DNA from 2 places in the Gordonia sesuvii genome. Region 1 is predicted to be linked to the other one. Evidence: riboswitches for the same ligand, from Rfam matches in the RefSeq annotation. Region 1 holds a riboswitch; the other holds the start of a gene.
What was found. A riboswitch is a leader RNA that binds a small molecule or an ion and turns the genes downstream of it on or off. The one in region 1 is predicted to bind cobalamin.

Region 1 (7,558 bases):
GCGGAAATACTCTTCCGCGTCAGCGGTGAGCAGCGCCTGGGCGACCGGCATGGTCACCACACAGACGTCCGGCAACGTCACGGAGTCGGTGCGCCATCGGTGGATACGCGCCACGAAGTCGGCGACGCTCTCCCCGCCATGGGGTCGCGACGTCGGATCGGTGAACCAGGTCGCGAGGTCCTCGGGCGCGATCTCCTCCGGCGTGAGCCCCGACCAGGCGCCGACGTCGAGGGAGACCAACGCCGGGACCACGCGGGCGTTCACGCCGAGTTGCGCCACGGTGTCAGCGGCCGCCCGTTCCGGGCCCACGACGATCGGACCGCCGCAGGTGATCGCCTCGACGACAGTGTCGCGCAGTCGGGCGGCATCGCGCCGGCCATGCTCGTCCAGAGACAGGTCACCGCCGAACCGCACCGACTTGTTGGGCCCGGTGCGGCCGGCGGTGACGATGAGCACGGTGTGCGGTCAGCCCTGTTCGGCGACGACCTTGTCGTCGACCGACTTTGTCGAGTCGGTCGACCCGGCGAGCCGTCCGAGGATCAGCGCGAAGACCAGTGCGAGTACTGTCCACAGGATCACCTGGGAGGCGATCGTGTAGATGCGGAAGTCGCCGATCACGTCGCCGGGGAAGCCCGGGAAGACGATCTCACCCGCACCGTTGGTCACCGGCCCGGGCACCTCGTGGAACTCCGGCAGCAGCGCGACGGTGATCGTGACCGCCACCAGGTAGCCGGCCGCACCCGCGACTGCGGACAGCAGGCCGCCCAGACGAGGGCGCAGCCAGAGCGCGAGGATCACCGCGGCCACCGCGAACGCCACCGACAGCAACGTCAGGGTCAGGAATGCTCCGCTGCGGGCGCCGATGCTGTCGTCGTCGCCCACCGCCGGCGGGTTGGCCGGATAGGCGAAGAACGGCACCCCGAACATGACCACGAATCCGATCACGCCGAGCGCGGCTGACACCATCCGTGGGTCGGTCGCCGGATAGCGCCGGCCGAGGTAGGCCCAGAGCACCGTGAACGCGACCGCGAAGAACGCGCCCATGCACACCGCGAACACGATCGTGCCGACGCCCGCACCGATGTTCTCCTGGACGGACCGGGTGAAGACCTCACCGCCCTCACCGTGTGTGTGGCCGCCGTGGGCGGCCATCTCGAGGGCCTCTTCGGCCTCGGACCGTCCGCCTTCGTAGTCGATCGCCTTGGCGACCTGGGGTTCGATGAACAGTCGCGCGAAGATGAACGCGACGATGCCGGCGATCAGGCCCGAGAGCAGGCCTGCGCCGATGAACTTCTTCTCCATGTGTGGTTGTTCTCCTGCGTCCTGTGTTCGATCAGTAACTGTTCGATCAAGTGGATGTTCGATCAGAATCTGTTCGATCAGTGGCAGGGGAAGCCGAGGAAGTGCCGGGCATCGTGCACGAACTCGTGGATGTGGGTGTCGGAGCCGAACACGGACACCGCGCCCTGGTCGTATCCGAGGAAGTAGTAGGCCAGGCCGGCCAACAATACGGTCAGGCTCAGCCAGAGTGCGGCACTCGCCGCGGAGAGATCCGGTACGGCCAGGGAACGCGGCCGTGCGGCCGCCTGGGTGGAGGCAGTCATCTTCCTCATGTCCTGTTCTCGGGATGTCGCGTCCCGTTGTCGTCGTCGAACGAGCTCACCAGAGCGGCATTCTGGCTCTCCCGCAGACGACGACCGCCGGCCCGGGATCACAGCGGCGCGACCGCTCCGGATTCCCACCGGATTCCCCGCGCACTGGTGTGTGATGACTGTACTACCGGGGTTGTCAGATGTGTGAGGGATGATGGCAAGGTGCCTCGCGCCGCATCCGTTCTCGACCGCTTCACCGCTCCCACCCGGCGGTGGTTCAGCGGCGCGTTCGACGAGCCGACCCCGGCCCAGACCGGCGCCTGGTCATCGATCGCCGATGGCAACAACACGCTGGTCATCGCGCCCACCGGCTCGGGCAAGACCCTCTCTGCCTTCCTGTGGGCACTCGATCGGCTCGCCGCCCGGCCGGAACGCCGCAGCGGTACCCGAGTCGTCTACATCTCGCCCCTGAAAGCCCTCGCGGTCGACGTGGAGCGCAACCTGCGCGCACCGCTGACCGGCATCACCCGTGCCGCTCAGGAACTCGATCTGCCCGAACCCGACATCACTGTCGGGGTGCGCTCCGGTGACACCCCGGCGGCTGCGCGGCGGGCGCTGGTGAAGTCACCGCCCGACATTCTCATCACCACCCCCGAATCGCTGTACCTGATGCTGACGTCGGCCGCGCGCGAGACACTGACCGACGTCGAGGTGGTGATCGTCGACGAGGTACACGCGGTCGCCGCGACCAAACGCGGCACACACCTGGCACTCACCTTGGAACGCCTCGACGAACTCCTCGAACAGCCGGCCCAGCGGATCGGACTGTCTGCGACGGTTCGCCCGCCGCAGGTGGTCGCCGAGTTCCTCAGCGGTTCCGCGCCGTACCAGGTCGTTCGGCCCAAGGCAGCCAAGACATTCGACCTGCGGGTCGACGTGCCGGTCGAGGACATGGCCAACATCCCGCCGCCACCGCAGGCCGACGAGGCCGCCGAGCTCGACGACGCGTTCTCCCCCACCGCCGGTTCGTTGTGGCCGTACGTCGAGTCGTCGATCGTCGACCTGATCGAGAAGAACCGCGCGACGATCGTGTTCGCCAACTCCCGACGCCTGGCCGAGCGACTGACGGCACGGCTCAACGAGATCCATGCCGAACGCTCCGGCGCGACGAGCACCGGATCGAGGAATCCGAGCGTCCCGGGCGGCGCGCCCGCCAACATCATGGCGAGCGGATCGAGCGGGGGCGCCGAGCCGATCCTGGCGCGGGCGCACCACGGTTCGGTCAGCAAGGAGCAGCGCGCCGAGATCGAGGACGACCTCAAGACCGGCCGGCTGCCGTGCGTCGTGGCGACCAGTTCGCTGGAACTCGGCATCGACATGGGCGCGGTGGATCTCGTCATCCAGGTGGAGGCTCCGCCGTCGGTCGCCGGCGGCCTGCAACGGATCGGCCGCGCGGGTCACCAGGTCGGCGAGATCTCGCAGGGCGTGCTCTACCCGAAGCACCGCACCGACCTGATCCACTGCACGGTCACGGTGGAGCGAATGCTCGACGGTGCCATCGAAGAGCTGCGGGTGCCGCAGAACCCGCTCGACATCCTCGCGCAGCAGACGATCGCGGCCGCCGCCGTCGACGACCTAGACGTGGACCGCTGGTTCGACGTGGTCCGCCGCGCTGCGCCGTATCGGGAACTGGGGCGGCAGGTCTACGAGGCGACCCTGGATCTGATCTCCGGGCGATTCCCGTCCGACGAGTTCGCCGAGCTGCGTCCGCGGGTCACCTGGGACCGCGACGCGGGCACACTCGTCGGTCGACGCGGCGCACAACGCCTCGCGGTCACCTCCGGTGGTTCGATTCCCGATCGCGGCCTGTTCGGCGTGTTCATGGTCGGCGAAAAGGCCACCCGGGTGGGTGAACTCGACGAGGAGATGGTCTACGAGTCCCGGGTGGGCGACGTGTTCGCGCTCGGCGCCACCAGCTGGCGGATCGAGGACATCACCCACGACCGGGTCATGGTGTCACCGGCATTCGGCCAGCCCGGCCGGCTGCCGTTCTGGATCGGCGACACCCTCGGCCGACCCGCCGAACTCGGCGCCGCCATCGGCAAATTCACCGGCGCCGTCGCAGATCCGGACGTCCTCGCCGAGCACGCGCAACGGCTCGGTCTCACCGAGTACGCGCAGCAGAACCTGGCCACACTCATCGCCGAACAACGTGACGCCACCGGACATCTGCCCACCGACCGGACCCTGGTGGTGGAACGCTTCCGCGACGAACTCGGCGACTGGCGGCTGATCCTGCACTCCCCCTACGGCTTACGTGTGCACGCACCGTGGGCGAGTGCCATCTCCGCCCGTCTGTTGCAGACGCTCGGCCTCGAAGGCGCCACCACCGCCTCCGACGACGGCATCATCGTGCGTCTCCCGGACACCGACGACGATCCGCCGGGCACGGCGGTGTTCGTCCTCGATCCCGACGAGATCGAGCAACTCGTCACCGATGCGCTCGCCGACTCGTCGATGTTCGCCTCCCGATTCCGCGAATGCGCCGCCCGGGCACTGCTGTTGCCGCGACGCGATCCGGGCCGACGCGCACCGCTGTGGCAGCAGCGCCAGCGCAGCGCCCAACTGCTCTCCGTCGCAGCCAAATTCCCCGACTTCCCGATCATCTTGGAAGCCGTCCGGGAATGCCTGCAGGATGTGTACGACCTCCCCGCCCTCACCGATCTGCTCACGCGCATCCGGCAACGACGGGTTCGCATCGTCGAGACCGAGACACCGAGTCCCTCGCCGTTCGCCGCGTCGATGCTCTTCGGGTACGTCGGCGCCTTCCTGTACGCCGACGACGCACCGATCGCCGAGCGCCGCGCAGCCGCGTTGTCCCTGGACACCAGTTTGCTGGCACAGCTGTTGGGCCGTGTCGATCTCCGCGAACTGCTCGACCCCGCCGTCATCGCCGAGGTCACCGCCAGATTGCAACGCACCGCACCCGAACGCCGCGCCCGCGACGCCGAGGATGTCGTCGACCTGCTGCGGTGGCTCGGGCCGCTGACCACCGGCGAGGTCGAGGCCAGATACCAGGGCGAGCTGCCCGCGTCGGAGCACCTCACCGAACTGCACCGGACCGGCCAGATCATCTCCGTCAATCACCGCCGGCGGGCGTTGTGGGCGTCCATCGACGACACCGCACGCCTGCGCGACGGCCTCGGGGTGCCCGCACCTCGGGGCATCCCCGCCACCTACCTCGAACCCGTGGCCGATCCGGTCGGCGATCTGGTCAACCGGTACGCGCGTACCCACGGTCCGTTCACTCTCACCGACGCCGCCGAGGCCCTGGGTATGGCGGTCGGCGTCGTCCGGGACACCCTGGTCCGGCTGGCCGGTGAGCGCCGCGTCATCGAAGGCGATTTCCTGCCCGACACCGCCGCCGCCCCGTCCACCACCCAGTGGTGCCACGCCGATGTCCTCGGACAGATCCGCCGCGGATCATTGGCCGCGAGCCGCGCCGAGATCGAGCCGGTGGGGCACGACGTGCTCGCCCGATTCGTCGCGTCGTGGCAGCACGTCACCACCGATGGGCAGTTGACCGGGGTGGACGGGGTGGCGACCGTGATCGACCAGCTCGCCGGATACCCCGTCCCCGCCTCGGCGTGGGAGTCGCTGGTGCTGCCCGCCCGCGTCTCCGACTACACACCGTCGATGCTCGATGAGCTGCTCAGCTCGGGTGAGGTCATCTGGTCCGGGCACGGCCGCATCGGTGGCTCGGACGGATGGATCGCGATGCATCCGGTGGACGTCGCGCCGTTGACCCTCCCACCGCCCGACGACATCGACACCACTGCGCTGCACGACCGCCTGACCGCGCTCCTGGACCCGGGTGGCGCTCTGCGTTTCGGTCAGATCGTCGACTCTCTCGCCGGCGACGGAGCACCGTCGGCGGCCGATGTCGAAACCGCACTGTGGGATCTGGTGTGGGCCGGTCGGGCGAGCAACGACTCGTTCGCTCCGGTCCGGGCCCTGCTCGCGCCACGTCGCACCACCTCCGCTGCGCGGTCGGCACCGGCCCACCGGGCCCGTGGTCGCGCCCCGCGGCTCCGCGCCCAGCGTCTGTCCACGCGGTATCTGGCCGAACACGGCGCCGGTCGTGCTGTCGCACCGACCGCGAGTGGGCGCTGGGTGACGATCGACCGGATCGACACCGACGCAACCGTCGCCACGCAGGCATTGTGCGACCAGTTACTCGCGCGCCACGGCGTGATCACCCGCGGCAGCGTCGTCACCGAGGGCGTCACCGGCGGGTTCGCGCGGATCTACAAGGCCCTCACCGTGTTCGAGGACAACGGGCAGGTCCGGCGCGGCTACTTCGTCGACGGCCTCGGGGGCGCACAGTTCGCCTCGACCGCCACCGTCGACGAACTCCGGCGCCACTCCCTGGATGATCGTCACGCCCTGCCGACGATCGCGCTTGCCGCCACCGACCCGGCGAATCCCTTTGGCGCCGCACTGAGTTGGCCCGCTACGACCGTCGACGACGGCGGACATCGACCCGGACGCAAGCCCGGCGCGCTGGTCGTGCTGGTGGGTGGTGAGCTCGTCGTGTTCGTCGAGCGGGGCGGCAAGACCATCCTGACCTTCACCCAGACGGACACGGCGCTGCGGTCGGCGGCCGACGCGCTCGCCGCGCTCGTCCGGTCCGGCCGGGTGTCGCGGCTCATGATCGACCAGGTGGATTCCCAGCCGGTGTTGACGTCGGATTTCGGTCGCACGCTCATCGAGGCCGGCTTCGCCACCACGCCCCGCGGTATCCGGATGCGCTACGGGCAGCATGCCTGAGGGCGACACCGTCTTCGCCGCGGCCGCCCGGCTGCGCGCGGCGCTCGAGGGACAACGATTGGTGCGTACGCAGTTCCGGGTACCGTCACTGGCCACCGTCGACCTGTCGAAACGGACGGTACGGTCGGTGCGTTCGGTGGGCAAGCATCTGCTGATCGACGTGGCCGGACCAGACGACGATCGACCGGAATCTGGTGCGGTGAGCATTCATTCGCACCTGAAGATGGAGGGCTCCTGGCACGTGCATCCGTCCGGGACACGGTGGCGTCGACCCGGGTTCCAGGCACGTGTGGTGCTCCGGACGGCCACCCATGAGGCCGTGGGCTTCGAGCTCGGCGTACTGGAGTTGACGGAGACCCCTGACGGCGATCTGGCCTACCTGGGCCCGGACCTGCTCTCCGACGACTGGGACCCGGCCGAAGCCGTCCGACGGATCGAGTCGATGCCCGAGGAATCCATCGGTGTCGCGCTGCTCGATCAGCGACTCATCGCCGGTATCGGCAACGTCTATCGCAGCGAGCTCTGCTTTCTTCGAAAGGTGTTGCCCACCCGCGCGGTTCGAGAGGTCGACATCCCGTCGATGGTGGAACTCAGCCGCCGGGTGCTGTGGGCGAATCGGCTCCGCTCTGCGCGCACGACGACCGGCCACACCGCACCCAACGCGCGATTGTGGGTCTACGGACGGCGCGGCCGGCTGTGCCGGAGATGTGGATCGCCGATCGAGCGAGGCCAGCTCGGCTCGATCGGCGAGGATCGCGTCATCTACTTCTGTCCGGGCTGCCAGACATGAAGCGTCCGCGACGGCAGTACCGAGGCGATACCCGCCCCCGAATCAGACCGGGTACCGTTCCGGCTCAGGACCGAACAGATAACGCCTGCCGGTGATCTCGGTGACCGAGATCTCGACGTAGTTGTACTTCATCGTCGGAATCCACGGACGAAGCGGCAACTCGTCGGCAGCGGCGACGTCGTGGGTCGACACCAGTACGCGTGCTGCGCCTTTCGCGACAACGCTCCAGCCATCTGTGGCGGTGTGGGCGTCTGCCTCGAAGGCGACGTTCTCGTTGACCACGATCTCGGAGAGCTTGGTGCCCTCTCCGGTGCGGAAGAGAATCCGTCCCTCACCCGCGTAGAAG
Region 2 (7,558 bases), 1.0 Mb from region 1:
TTCGATCGCGACGGTGTCCGCGGCCTCGTCACCGCCGAACGCGCCCCGATGCGGTATCCGGCCGAGCCGAACGACATCGGTCACGGTCACGTCCAGCTCGGTGTCCGCGTGCTGTTCGACTGTGGCTACCCTCCGCGCGATCTGCCGGCGGCGCAAGGAGCGGATGTCCGTGTCGTCGAGCAACACCTCACCGGAGTCCGGCTTCTCGACTCCCGCCAGCACGGTGAGCAGCGATGACTTCCCCGAGCCGTTGGGCCCGAGGAGCCCCATCGTCTCGCCCGGCGCAGGTTCGACCGTCACGCCGTCGAGGACGAGGTTCCCACCACGGCTCCAGCCGATGTGCTTGGCGTGCAGCGGCATCAGCAGCACCCCCGATCAGATACATGTCTCATGATCGACCCCGCATACGGAAGAGGATCAGCGCGAAAGCGGGGACACCGATCAACGCCGTGACGACACCGACCGGGATCTCCTGGGGCGCGAACAGGGTTCGGGCCACCGCGTCCACCCACACCATGAACACCGCACCGACCAGCGCGGTCGCGGGCAACAGGCGTCCGTGCCGCGGACCCACCAGGAACCGCGCCGCATGCGGCAACACCAGACCGACGAAACCGATTGCACCGGCGGCACTCACGAGCGACGCCGTGACCAGTGCGGTCACAGTGAGCAGCAGGATACGGATCTGCCGGACCGACACACCCAGCGACGCTGCCGCGGAGTTTCCGAACGTGAACGCATCCAGCGACGACGACACCGTCAGGCAGACAACGATTCCGAACAATGTCACCGCGCCGCACAAGACGACGTCGGTCCAGTCCGCCCCGCTGAGCGAGCCGAGCAACCAGAACAGGACGCCGCGAGTCTGCTCGGCGTCGGCCGACGACATCACGATGAATGACGTCAGGGCCGAGAACAGCTGCGTCCCTGCCACTCCGGCGAGGATGACCTTCGCCGTCCCGCCGCCGGCGCCGGCCGCGAGCGCGAGGACACACACGAAGGCCACCACCGCCCCGACGAATGCGCCGGTCGACAACGAGATCAGGCCACCGCCGATTCCCAGCACGGCCACCAGCACCGCGCCGGTCGAGGCACCGGACGAGATGCCGAGAACAAAGGGGTCCGCCAACGGGTTCCGCAGTAGAGACTGCATGATCGCGCCGCACAGCGCGAGACCCGCACCGCACACTGCGGCCAACAGTGTTCGTGGCAGCCGCAGTTCCCAGACGATGCCGTCCTGCAGCCGAGTGAGTCCCGACGTCCCGATGCCCCAGTGCTCGAGTATCACCGCGTACACGTCACGGACCGACAGACTCGCCGGTCCGATCGTGACCGTCACCGCGATCGACAGGAGCAGGAGAACCACACCGCCGACCAGCACGGTGGCGAACACAGTCCTCGATTCGGTCCACGGCGCCTTGGCGGGCGCGGCGCCGGCTGTTCCGGCGGCCGCGTCCCTCGGCGTCACGGGTGCACTCACGATTGCGGTTCGGCGAGATTCCACTGTCGAAGCGCCGTCGCGACCTTCTCGACCCCGTCGACGGTCCGGATGGTGGGATTCATGTCCGCGCCGTTGACGATGATGAAGCGTTCGTCGCGCACCGCTTCCATCTGTGAGGTGACCGGATTCGATTCGAGGAAGGCGATCTTGCTCTCGAGCGCGTCACCGTCGATACTGCGTCGGCTGAGGTCTGCCATGACCAGCGCGGTCGGGTTGCGGTCGGCCACCGTCTCCCACGTCACCTGTGGCCACTCGTCGGAGGTGTCGTCGAATACGTTTCTCGCGCCGACGGCATTGGTGATGACGCCGGACGACCCGCAGCACCCCGCCATGTAGGGCGTCTTGGTGTCCGCGAACCAGAACGCCAACGAGACGCCGGTCGCGTCGACCGACTCCGAGGCAGTGGTGTAGCGGTCCTGAAGTTCGGCGACGAACTCCTCGCCGCGTTCACGGACGTCGAAGATCGCCGCGAGCTCGCGGATCTCCTGATAGACACTGTCGAGCGTGTACGGAGTGGTGCGGGCGCCGTCGGCATTCGACGCCGAGGACACCTCTCCCGCGCAGCCGTTGTCGGTGGGCGACAAATACGTCGGTACACCGAGTTGTTCGTACTGGTCGCGACCGGCTTCGCCGCCGTCGCCGATCGACGATGCGAACGACGCGGTCACGAAGTCGGGCTCGGCATCGAGGACCACTTCCAGTGATGGCTTCTGATCGGACAGCCGCGGCACCGTCTCGTTGGCCTCGGCGAGGTTCTCACGGACCGGATCGGTCCACGTCGCAGTGCCGACCATCCGGTCCTCGAGGCCGAGGGAGAGCAGGATCTCGGTGGAGGCCTGGTTGAGGGACACGACCCGTTCCGGAGGGGCGTCAACCGTGACGCTTCGACCGCAGTTCTCGATGGTCACCGGGTAGCCGGCGGCCGTCGACGCATTGTCGCCGGAGTCGGAATCGGAGTCCGAGCTACCGCACCCGGCGACCACGAGGGCGGACACGGCGAGGGCAGTGGTCCAGCGAATCGCTGACTTGCGCATCAAGACGAATACTTCCTGCTCAAAGGCCCGTTCGCGGGGCCCGAAGTGAACCTGACCCGATCGTCGAGTAGCCGGACTCGCGTCACGCCCTTCACAAGCGGATGCTCACCGTTGCGCGTCAGTCCCGGATTCGCACCGGGTTCCCTCTCCGATCGGTGCCGCAGAGCGGCCGCGGTCACCATACACCGGGCCGTGCCCCGGCTCAGATCGCGAAGGAGTCGATGATGCGATTCAACACCGCCACGACGTCCTCGGTGGCCGCAGCCTTGTCCTCGGCCGCCGCGACATAGAGCGCCGACTCGTCGAGAGCTCCGATCGCGACGTGGGCGATCGGGCGGACCGGCTGGTCGGCGATCTGACCTGCCGCTATCGCCGCCAGCAGGATGCCCTCGATGAGGGCGAAGCCGAACTCCTCGCCCCGTGCGCGCCATTCGCTCCAGCCCAGGACGGCCGGGGCGTCGACCAAGGTGATCTGATGCACCGCCGGATCGGTGGCCCGTTCGAGGAACACACGTGACCCTGCCTTGAGCGCGCCGAGCGGATCGCTCGCGCCGATCTGCGCCACCTGTGTGGCGATCTCCGCGGTGATGTCCTGCTCCACCTGGTCGTAGACCGCGGCGAACAGTCCCTGCTTGTCCTTGAACTGGTGATAGAGCGCGCCCCGCGTGACGCCGGCCTCGGCGACGATCGACTGGGTGCCGACGGCGGCGTACCCGTGGTTGCCGAAGAGTGTGCGCCCCGCGGCCACGAGTGCTGCCCGGGTCGCGGCGGTGCGCTCGGCCTGGGTACGACGATTGACTTTCATACAGCTTGCACGTAACTTTCATACAGAGTGTTCGTAAGTTCTCCGAGTCTATCCGAGAGGCGGCACCCGCGATGACGACCACGATGTCGACGATCGATCTGCCCACCGCCACCATCGAATACGCGAGCCACGGCCCCGCCGACTCGCCCCACCCGCCGGTCGTGTTCGTCCACGGTGTCCTCGTCGATCACCGACTCTGGCAACCGACGGCTGAACTCCTCGCCGACGCCGGGTACCGCAGCATCGTGCCGACCCTGCCGCTGGGCGCGCACCACCTCCCGTGGGGGCCGACGGCGGACCGCAGCCCTCGTGGTGCGGCACGCCTGCTCCACGAGTTCATCGATGCATTGGATCTGTCCGGTGCGACCCTGGTCGCCAACGACACCGGCGGAGCGATCACACAGTTCGCCCTCGACGACGATCCGGACATCGTTCGCGCCGTGGTGTTCACCAATTGCGACGCCTTCGACCTCTTCCCGCCTCAACCGTTCCGACTGCTGTTCGCCCTGCTCCGGCAGCGACCGCTGCTCAAACCCCTCGCCGGGAGCATGCGGTGGCGTGCGCTGCGGCATTCACCACTCGGAGTGGGGCTCCTGATGAACCAGCCGGACCCAAAGCTCACGCGGTCGGTGTTCGAGCCCGTACAGACAGACGCCCGCATCCGAGACGATCTGATCGCGTTCCTGAAGGCGATCGACCCCGCGGAACTCGCCGAGGTCACCGCACGGATGTCGCGGGTACGGCTGCCGGTCACGATGGCGTGGGGCGCCGACGACCGGTGCTTCACCCCTGAGCACGGACGACGATTCGCCGCAGTCTTCCCGGACGCCCGCTTCGTCGAGGTGCCGAACGCCCGCACGTTCGTGTCGCTCGATCAGCCGCAGGCGGTGGCGGACGCCGTGGTGGCGACGTCGGCGCGGGTCTGACCTCGCCCGATCCCCGAGGAGATCCGGAGCCTGCGGAGGACCCGACCCCCTGGTCCCCGAGGAGATCCGGAGCCTGCGGAGGATCGTCACGAAGGGCCCTTCGAGACCCTTCGATACGCTCGCAAGCTCGCTACTCAGGGCGGCGCGCTCGCAAGCTCGCTCCTCAGGGACCGAGGGGGAACGCTCGCGACCACCGCGAAGAAATTCTCGGATCGGGCGTCGGATTCCGACCGCCACGAACGACGATGTAGATGTGAGCGGCGAACGAGAGGGTCCGCCCGGAGGCGGTGCGCCCGCGCTGCTGGCGGTGTACGACGATGCGCTGCCGGCGGTGTACGGCTACCTGTTCCGGCGGTGTTCGGACAGACGCGTCGCCGAGGACATCACCTCGGAGACGTTTCTCGCCGCGATGGACACCGTGCGCCGCGACGACGCGGCCAGGCCCACGACGGCTTGGCTGATCGGCGTGGCCCGGCACAAACTCGCCGACCACTGGCGCACGATGCAGCGCACACCGGAACCGGTCGAGGAGGTACCGGAACCGGCGGACGACCTCTGGGACGCCCATCTCGACCGTATGGTCGCCCATCACACCCTCGCCACGCTGTCACCGACACATCGCGCGGTGTTGACGCTGCGCTACGTCGACGACCTACCGGTCGGCGACTGCGCGGCGATCCTCGACCGCACCGTGGGCGCCACCGAAGCGCTGCTCACACGGGCCAAGCGGGCCTTCCGCGCGGCCTACCCGGAAAGCGACCGCCAGCCGGGCCGACCTCAGCGAACACGGAGAGGAGGTCACGCATGAACGCCCACGACGGCACCGGGCACGACAACACCGCATATCCCGGCGGTGCGACGCCACCCGACCCGTTCACCATTCTGCGGGCCGCCGACTCGCCGGGCTGGGCCGACCCGATCGCCCCCGACGCCGAGTTCGCCCGCCACCTGCGCGACCGACTCGAACGCGGGGCGACCCTACCCGAAGGAGTTGTCATGAGTACCACCCTCGACACCATCAGCACCACTGCCGAACCGGCGGTGGAACGCCCCGGCGCCCTGCCGTACCTGACCGTCGCCGATGCGCGTGCCGCGATCGATTGGTACGTCGCACATCTCGGCGCCCGACTGCGCGGAGAACCGATCGTCATGGGCGACGGCAGGATCGGCCACGCCGAACTCGAGATCGGTGGTGGTGCCGTCTATCTCGCCGACGAGTTCACCGAGATGGGCATGAGCGCACCACAACCGGGCCGGGTTCCGGTCAGTCTGATGCTGCCCGTCGACGACACTGATGCCGCGGTCTCCGCCGCCGAGCGCGGCGGTGCGGCGGTCACCCGGGAACCCTACGAGGGCTACGGCCATCGCAGCGGCACCGTCATCGACCCGTTCGGGCACCGGTGGATGCTCACCGGACCGTCGAAGGCAGGATCGGCGCCCGATCGCATCCGCACCGGCGACCTCGTGTACATGTCGTTGCAGACGCCGGACGTCGAGCGGGCGGCACGCTTTTATGGAGCCGTGCTGGGCTGGGAGTTCGATCCGGTCCGGCGTCAGGTCACGAATCTCGGTCACCGACTGGGCATCTCGCAGGCCGGCGACTACGGCGAGCACACCCTGTACTGCGTGTATGCGGTCGATGATTTCGACACCGCGCGTGCGGCGATCTTGGCCGCCGGCGGCAGCGCCGGCGAGGTCTCCGAAGTCGGTCAGGAGGGGCGGCGGGTTCTCGACGCCGTCGATAATCAGGGTGTGGCGTTCTCGGTGCACGTCCCGGCCGACGACGAACCCCGACCCGACTCCCACCCCCGCGGTGTGGGCGAGATGTCGTACCTCACGCTGCTGACCCCCGACAGCGCGCGATTCCGCGCCTTCTACGGTGCGGCATTGGGCTGGACGTTCCGCGGTGGCCGCATGGACGACGGGTGGGAGGCCGACGACGTCCGTCCGCAGATCGGAATCGCCGGCGGGGCCGATCGGTCGGTCGCCGTACCGATGTGGAACACCGACAACGTCGACGCCGCCCTCGAACGTCTACGATCCGCGGGGGGCAGGATCATCGACGAACCCGACCGCAAGCCGTACGGGGTGATGGCCTTCTGCGCCGACGACCAGGGCACCGAGTTCTATCTCGGCCAGCTCTACTGACCGCGCGTCTGCAGCAGCCCGAGGATCATCACCGCGAAACCGGCGGTGGCGATCACCGCCCGGATGAGGTTCCAGCGCACCCACGGTCCGACGAAATCCGCCCAGACCGTGGGTGCGTCGGCTGCGGGGACGTCACCTGCGGCGACGAGACGGTTGTTCAACGGCACGTTAACGGCCGCGGTGATCACCACGGCCATCAACGTGAGCACGACCCCGGCGATGAGCCACCACCGCATCGCGTCGCCCCACCAGAGAAGCACGGCCACGATTCCGAAACCGACAGCGCCGAAGAAGATCACCGCGAACACCGGATTGATGATCGCGTCATTGATGCGCTGCATCGCCGGGACGGCGGCCGGCGCACCCGCGCGCTGGAGGCCGGGCATCACCGCGTAGGCGAACGCGGCGAGGAGCCCGGCGACCAGCCCGGTGGTGGTGATCGCGAAAACCAGGACGATGTCGCGAAGGATGTTCATCGCGCGACCTGATCCTCGTGGGCGGGCGCAGTCGCCATCGACTCCGCGAATGCCGAGAAATCTGTCGCCGGGCGGCCGAGGACCCGGGCGACGTCGTCGGAGACATGCGAGTTCCGGCCGTCGAACAACGTGCCGAACAGTGCCAGTAGCAGCCCGATCTCGGCGTCGGGAACATCGAACTGCTGCAGCAGTTCTCGATAATCGTCGAGACCCACACGGGTGTAGGCGATCTCGGTGCCGCGAGCTCGGCCGATCTCGGCTGCGACGTCGGCGAAGGTGAGCAGACGCGGCCCGGTCAGCTCGTAGGTCCGGCCGGCGTGTGGATTGCCGGCGGGCGAATCGTCGAGGAGCGCGGCCACCGCGACCTCGGCGATGTCGTCGGCATCGATGAACGGCTCACCCACCGCCGGAACGGGAAGCGTCAACGAACCCATGGCCACCTCGGGTGCGAATCCGCCCTCGGAGAAGTTCTGATCGAACCACGCGCACGACAACACCGTCGACTCGATGCGGCTCTCGTGCACCAACCGGCCGGCCTCGGCGGCCTCCGGTTCACCGCGCCCGGCGAGCAGGACCAGACGCGTCACTCCGGCCGATTCGGCCATCCGGACGAACTCCGCGATGTCGTCGGTCGCGCCGGGAACGATGAGATCCGGTTGATACGAGAT

Region 2: linked by a shared signal. The riboswitch ahead of VZC37_RS05320 (ABC transporter substrate-binding protein) and the one ahead of VZC37_RS00625 (CbtB domain-containing protein) in region 1 are both predicted to bind cobalamin.

Annotation. Positions count from the first base shown of each region.
Region 1 covers NZ_JAZDUF010000001.1:147,001-154,558, forward strand. Annotated here, with positions in the region: gene VZC37_RS00615 (histidine phosphatase family protein) at 1-456, opposite strand, end outside; gene VZC37_RS00620 (CbtA family protein) at 466-1,302, opposite strand; gene VZC37_RS00625 (CbtB domain-containing protein) at 1,380-1,604, opposite strand; cobalamin riboswitch at 1,649-1,776, opposite strand; gene VZC37_RS00630 (ATP-dependent helicase) at 1,815-6,422, shown strand; gene VZC37_RS00635 (DNA-formamidopyrimidine glycosylase family protein) at 6,415-7,212, shown strand; gene VZC37_RS00640 (pyridoxamine 5'-phosphate oxidase family protein) at 7,255-7,558, opposite strand, start outside.
Region 2 covers NZ_JAZDUF010000001.1:1,151,772-1,159,329, forward strand. Annotated here, with positions in the region: gene VZC37_RS05310 (ABC transporter ATP-binding protein) at 1-360, opposite strand, end outside; gene VZC37_RS05315 (FecCD family ABC transporter permease) at 389-1,393, opposite strand; gene VZC37_RS05320 (ABC transporter substrate-binding protein) at 1,477-2,535, opposite strand; cobalamin riboswitch at 2,581-2,720, opposite strand; gene VZC37_RS05325 (TetR/AcrR family transcriptional regulator) at 2,738-3,340, opposite strand; gene VZC37_RS05330 (alpha/beta fold hydrolase) at 3,412-4,266, shown strand; gene VZC37_RS05335 (RNA polymerase sigma factor) at 4,520-5,074, shown strand; gene VZC37_RS05340 (VOC family protein) at 5,071-6,414, shown strand; gene VZC37_RS05345 (anthrone oxygenase family protein) at 6,408-6,890, opposite strand; gene VZC37_RS05350 (NAD-dependent epimerase/dehydratase family protein) at 6,887-7,558, opposite strand, start outside.